2 linked regions of the Chroococcidiopsis sp. TS-821 genome follow. The protein of the gene in region 1 binds, or shares a complex with, the protein of each later gene. Links are inferred from orthologs where the notes say so. Each region holds a gene or a part of one and is shown on either strand. Other genes may lie near its edges. The genes, in order: B1A85_RS21725 and sufU.

Region 1 (3,157 bases):
AGTAGCGTCACGCTAATTGAAGATTATTTCAATCAAATGACAAACCTAGAAGCGGAAGAAGGCGAAGCCGAAGTTGGCGAACCCATTTACTTTACCAACGCCGTCACTGAAATCTGGGTTGAAGAAAACGCGCAAGTTAACCATACACGCATCGAGCGCGATAGTCCAGAGGCATTTCATATTGGTAAAACGGCGATCGCCCAAGCCCGCGATAGCCGCTACACCTGCAACGCAATTAATCTAGGGGCAAAACTATCACGCCATAACTTAGACATTTTCCAAACAGGCGAACAAACTCAAACTACGCTCAACGGTCTAACCAAAATTGCCGGAAATCAACTCGCCGATACGCACAGCGCTCTCGCACTCAATCATCCCTACGGTACGAGTCACCAACTACACAAATGCATCGTCGGCGATCGCGCCCACGCCGTCTTCAACGGTAAAATCTTCGTGCCCAAACCTGCACAACAAACCGACGCCGCCCAACTCAACCGCAACCTACTCCTTTCTCCCAAAGCCAGAGTCGATACCAAACCTCAACTCGAAATCACCGCCGACAACGTCAAATGCGCCCATGGCGCAACCGTAAGCCAACTCGATGACGAAGAAGTCTTCTACCTGCAAAGCCGAGGACTCAACGCCAACGAAGCCCGAAACCTCCTAATTAACGCCTTCGCCGCCGAAATCATTAACCAAATTCCTGTATCCTCCCTCCAACAAACCCTACTAAAAACTATCAACCTCCAATAAAAACCTTCGTGCCCTTTGTGCCTTTGTGGTTCCATCAACTTCCCTCCGACCATGACACTCACTAGAGAAAAAACCCTCGCCGATCGCGTTCGTAACGACTTCCCCATCCTCCACCAAGAAGTCAACGGCAAGCCCCTAGTTTACCTAGACAACGCCGCGACATCGCAAAAACCACTCCTTGTCCTCAATACACTGCGCGACTACTACGAGCAGTACAATTCCAACGTGCATCGTGGCGTACATACCCTCAGCGCCAAAGCTACCGATGCTTACGAAGCCGCCCGCGATAAAGTCGCAGCTTTCGTCAACGCCGCTTCACGTCAAGAAATTGTCTTCACGCGCAACGCCTCAGAAGCAATTAACTTAGTCGCCTATAGTTGGGGAAGCAGCCTACAGCCAGGAGACGAAATTATTCTCTCTGTCATGGAACACCACAGCAATTTAATTCCTTGGCAACTCCTCGCCCAACGCAGTGGTGCAGTACTTAAATTTGTTGAACTTACACCCGACGAAGAATTTGATTTAGAACACTTCAAATCGCTGCTTTCGGATAAAACCAAACTCGTCGCGACAGTTCATGTCTCCAATACCCTAGGCTGTATCAATCCAGTCAAAGAAATTACAGCGATCGCGCACCAACACGGTGCCAAAGTCTTGATTGATGCTTGCCAAAGTGTCCCGCATATGCCCATCGACGTGCAGCAAATTGACTGCGATTGGCTCGTTGCTTCTGGACATAAAATGTGCGCGCCGACAGGTATTGGATTTCTTTACGGAAAGTTAGAGCTACTCCGCTCAATGCCGCCGTTTTTAGGTGGTGGTGAAATGATTGCGGATGTCTATTTAGACCACGCTACTTACGCAGATCTACCACATAAGTTTGAGGCAGGAACTCCCGCAATTGCCGAAGCGATCGCCCTTGGTGCAGCAGTAGACTACCTCAGTGCGATTGGTATGGAAAACATCTATGCGTACGAAGCTGAATTAACAGCTTACTTGTGGGAACAACTCGGACAAATTCCTGAAATTCGCACTTACGGTCCTAAACCCAAAGTAGCAGGTTTAGGTAGAGCGGCACTCGCTGCATTTACTGCGGGTGATGTTCATCCTCACGATTTATCGACAATTTTAGACCAAGCTGGTGTGGCAATTCGAGCCGGACACCATTGCACTCAACCACTACATCGGCATCTCAGCATTCAGTCTACTGCACGCGCCAGCTTATCTTTCTACAACACGCGTGAGGAAATTGATGTTTTTATTACTGCATTAAAAGAAGCTGTTGAATTCTTTGGTAGTATCTTTAGCTAATTAATTCGGGTGAGAACCACTCACCCACTTTCCAATTCATTATTATGCAAATAACCTTGAATATTGTTTTTGCCAACGGCTCTCAACTCAGGGACAATGTAAATTGCTACAGTTAAAATAATAGTAAAAACTGAAGATAATGTATCTGTAAATACACCGTTTGGAAGCAATTTGTGCAACGGGTCAGCAGGCAGAATAATGTAGTCTAGCGCCAAATATACGGCTATTCGCTTCCATGCAGAAAAGCTTAGCTGTCTAACTAACCTCCAAGGCATAGCATCATTAAATTTTCGACTCCAGTATGATATCAGAAATTTAATTTTTTGCTCAAGAATAGATTGATAACACAATATATAAGATTGCATTGAAAAAATATAGTAATTTGACCGCACCATAAAGCGTATTTCTATACCTCAGAGTGCCATATACAAATTAAAAAGCGACACTATGAAAATACGGAAATTGAATAGCGCGATCGCCCAGTGAAATCAGTAGTTACCCACAATAGATACAATGCATTAGACTTCCTACATAGGTGAATCAATGTAAGAGATACATTAACTAAGTTCTCGTATTTAACTGCATAGCTGCTTGCTGAGTTGCAACAGAAGATGCTTCAATGAGTTGCTTGCCAAAGACTTGCACCTTTTGAACTAAAGCTTCTCCTGCATTTGCTGGTGAACCAGCATGAAAAGGTGGGGTGGGATTGTATGCCAACATCAGTAGTAAATCCCCATATCAACACCAAAAAACCAATCCATCCGGTTCGCCCATATCCAAGCCAAGGTTGCTTTGAGTAAACCAGGAATTAAGTCTTGCAGTTCATTATCCACAGGTGTATCGTCAGAATCGGGCAGATCCTCGGCTGATGGTAAACAATGCAGCAGATTGTACTTTAGCATAATGGATTGCTCGCAGACTTACTACTTTGATGATATGGCAGTCAAGATTTAAGGCGTTAAGCGATCGCCTTTATCAACATTTCAGTACGTTAGGTGGCACGATCGCTAGATAATAGTGATGCAGCGTAGAGGAGCAAGTAGCAACGTATGATTAGGTCTTGGATGGTGATTGGGGCTGTTGCTTTCCTCGT
Region 2 (3,321 bases), on another replicon or contig:
AGGGTCAATTGCTGCTGAGGGTTGAACAGATGCTTGCACCATGAAAGTCTCCTGTTACGGTTCGATAATCAATTGAGATGTTAGAAGTGACATTCTCAAATGGCAAAGCCCAGGAGTTACCAACACTTCAATCTTGTGTGGCTCTCCCGGGCTTTTTTCCCGCCGTGTGACCAACTCGGATTCCGACACTCAGAATTTTAAGTTGGCTGCTTCTCTTGGACCAGCCACTCGGTTGTCAAAATACCGAATCGGAACCCTAGAAGCAAATTCCTGTCTAATTACTATTTGAATTATTATGTCAAATATTTGTTTTTACCATAATACTCAATATTGCCAAAAAGTCAATCCCCCTCCCAGGGATATAACAGGGGTCAGAGTTAAAGTAGAGGCAAGAAGAATGACTCTCATCTTGGATCGTGCTTTAATTATAGAGACTCAGACCCGTTACTCCAACTGACTTTTACCCCTGATCCTTACAATATTCTGCGTAGAACGTGCCATTAAATCCATTTTCCAGCACTGGTGTTGATTCAAGTTGTTTGCCCTCGTGGTTGCATTGGGTGGAAAGTTGCCCTAGCACAAACACTTGGGCTATGCAGAGAGATGATTTGCGGCATGGAGAAGTTGCGTTTACGCGACAACAAACAGCGGGGCGCGGTCAACATGGGCGGACTTGGCATGCCCCCCCTGGGGTATTGACAGCTAGTTTTATTCTCGATCGCCTACACAGTTCGCAATTACCAGGACTGAGTTTAGCCGCTGGTTTAGCAGCGATCTATGCTGTGGAAGATTTACTTCCTGATTTATCTTCAAAGCTATGGCTGAAGTGGTCAAATGATGTATTGATTGAAGGGCGTAAGCTAGCAGGAATTTTGTGTGAAGCGGTAAGTCGCGGCTCTTATACTCGTGTCATTGTTGGCATTGGACTCAACCGCTGTGCTGATTTCACCCAAGCTGGCTTAGAACCCGATTTAGTTCATAGTGCTGTTAGTTTGCATCAAGTTTCAACAAGCGTGCCAGAGGAATTAGCACTGCTAGAAAGACTGCGGCACTATTTACTAGAAGTCAGCGATATTTGTCAACGCAATGGAATTGCAGCCTTGATTCCACAGTTGCGCGATCGCGATTTTCTGTATAGTCGTCCGGTAAAGATAGAACTAGCAGGCGAGCAATTTTCCGGTCAAGCTGTCGGAATTGATGCGCGTGGTCGGTTGTTAGTACAGTTACCGACAGAAGTTAAGGCTTTGGTATCAGGACGAGTTGTCTGGTGGGGAGATAAAACAGTGAGTTCTGTTGCTGACTGATAGGATCAAAATAACGATCAACAACGTTGTAGTACAGCAATTATGGCACTTAGTAATGTCCGCGATCTGTATCAGCAGGTCATTTTAGAACACTATAAAAAACCTCGACACAAAGGTAAAACGAATCCAGTGCATCGCCAGCAACGCGGGCATAATCCTTCGTGCGGAGACACAATTGAACTTACCGTCCAGCTCAATGATGCTGGTGACACAATTGAAGATGTGAAATTTGAAGGCGAAGGATGTGCGATCGCAATGGCGTCAGCCGATTTAATGGCAGATGCATTGCGCGGGAAGCAAATTAGTGAAGCATTATCAATGGTGCAGCGCTTTCAAAAGATGATGAAAGGCGAAGATGAGTTTCCCAAAGAACTTCGCAAACTCAATGTGATGCAAGGTGTATCGCAGTTTCCTGTACGGATTAAATGCGCAAACCTCACGTGGCATACCTTAAAAGCTGCGTTAGAATCACCCAACACGCATGGATTTGTTAGTAACGAAGACACGTAAAATATGATACGTTTGACCTTTAAACATCATCATCCGCAGGTAGCTCATAGTTAGTTACCGAGTAGATGAACGCGGTCAAACATCATACGTGTTGACATTAGGTACTGGGAAGTTGAGCAATATTCTTACCAATTACCAGTTACCAATGACCAACCTTTTTTAGTTACGTTTATTTTCCCCTGCTTGACAGCTAATTGCCTTATATTACACTTCATCAACGTCATGCTCACAACAGCTGAATTTTTTCAACTTACGCAATGGGCAGGTATTACGACACTGATTGTCGCGGTGTTAGCGATCGCGGGCTTTATCTTTAAGTGGGGCGTTCGGTTTCAGTTGGTGGGAGTTACCGGCTTCATGGCGGTACTGACAGGAGGTTTATTTGCGTTGAGTTTAGTTCCAATTGTCCGTACAGTAGTTCCTGGTGCGGTACGGTATTCTGTCGTTTACGACAATGGAGCAACGCAAGCCGTCATTTCAGTACCGCCAACAATTACTGAAACAGAATTAGAAGCGACGCTACGGCAAGCAGCTAGCGATTTATATTCCTACGGTCGTCTCGGTCGCGAACAAGACCAACTCAACATCCGCGCGCGAACTGTCATTCATCCTGAACCTGGCGTTTCCCAACCGTTGTACTTAGGTGACGTTAAGCGATCGCTGCGCAATCGCGAAGACGAACAAATCCAAATTGAAATTTTTTCGGATAAATTCGCCAAATTACCAAAATCCTCAGCATAATTTTTCAGATAAACTAAGCATCGATGACTCAAACGACACAAACTGCTACTAATAATGTCCTAACGTTGGCTGTTGCACCCGCACGCGTGTTGCGCGGCACACAGATTTTGTCGCAATCAGGAGCAGAAATCGCCCAACTGGGTAGGCGTCCGTTAGTTGTTGGCGGCGATCGCACGCTGGCTGTCACCTTACCACTACTGCAACCCGTATTAGAACAGCAGCAATTACAAGTGGCAACGGCTGATTATGGTTGTGATTCGAGTGAAGCAAGTTTAGCCGCGCTTAAACAAGCAGTAGCCGCGCATCAAGCCGATTTGATCGTTGGTGCAGGAGGTGGTAAAGCCCTTGATGCAGCCAAATTACTTGCGCATCAGTGCAACTTACCTGTGGTGACAATTCCGACATCAGCAGCAACGTGTGCTGCATGGACAGCACTTTCTAATATTTACACCGATCGAGGCGGCTTTCTCTATGATGTTAGTTTGTCGCGGTGTCCCGATTTGGTACTCCTCGATTATGACTTGATTCAGACAGCACCGCAGCGTACCTTAGTTGCTGGAATTGGCGATGCTTTAGCAAAGTGGTACGAAGCCTCTGTGAGTAGTGCTGCTTCTGAAGATACTTTAACCATCGCTGCTGTACAACAAGCACGAGTCTTACGCGATATTTTGTTCCAAAAATCTGTCGCCGCCCTGCAAGCACCAGGAAGCGCGGTATGGCGTGAAGTTGTCGATGCTACTGTATTACTTGCTGGTGTTGTTGGGGG

Evidence for each region.
Region 2: the proteins of B1A85_RS21725 (region 1) and sufU are in contact, whole or in part, in a solved structure (PDB 5XT5), measured with the Bacillus subtilis proteins. The link is inferred for Chroococcidiopsis sp. TS-821 from one-to-one orthologs.

What each region holds. Positions count from the first base shown.
Region 1 is NZ_MVDI01000014.1:12,283-15,439, forward strand. Bases 112-2,934 are described here. They hold B1A85_RS21725 (SufS family cysteine desulfurase), read left to right. Parts: upstream 112-804; coding sequence 805-2,064; downstream 2,065-2,934. Other genes in these bases: sufD (Fe-S cluster assembly protein SufD), read left to right, coding at 112-753; B1A85_RS21735 (hypothetical protein), read right to left, coding at 2,626-2,784. Also shown: more of sufD, read left to right, coding at 1-111; B1A85_RS21745 (TspO/MBR family protein), read left to right, coding at 3,114-3,157. UniProt on the Bacillus subtilis protein: Type II cysteine desulfurase that acts as the initial step in the SUF-like Fe-S cluster assembly pathway.
Region 2 is NZ_MVDI01000001.1:328,319-331,639, forward strand. Bases 94-3,080 are described here. They hold sufU (Fe-S cluster assembly sulfur transfer protein SufU), read left to right. Parts: upstream 94-1,346; coding sequence 1,347-1,814; downstream 1,815-3,080. Other genes in these bases: B1A85_RS01555 (biotin--[acetyl-CoA-carboxylase] ligase), read left to right, coding at 561-1,304; B1A85_RS01565 (Ycf51 family protein), read left to right, coding at 2,037-2,555; B1A85_RS01570 (iron-containing alcohol dehydrogenase family protein), read left to right, coding at 2,579-3,080. Outside these bases: B1A85_RS01550 (urea amidolyase associated protein UAAP1), read right to left, coding at 1-42; more of B1A85_RS01570, read left to right, coding at 3,081-3,321. UniProt on the Bacillus subtilis protein: Part of the SUF-like system that mediates the biosynthesis of iron-sulfur (Fe-S) clusters. Acts as a sulfurtransferase and thus transfers sulfur from SufS to SufB.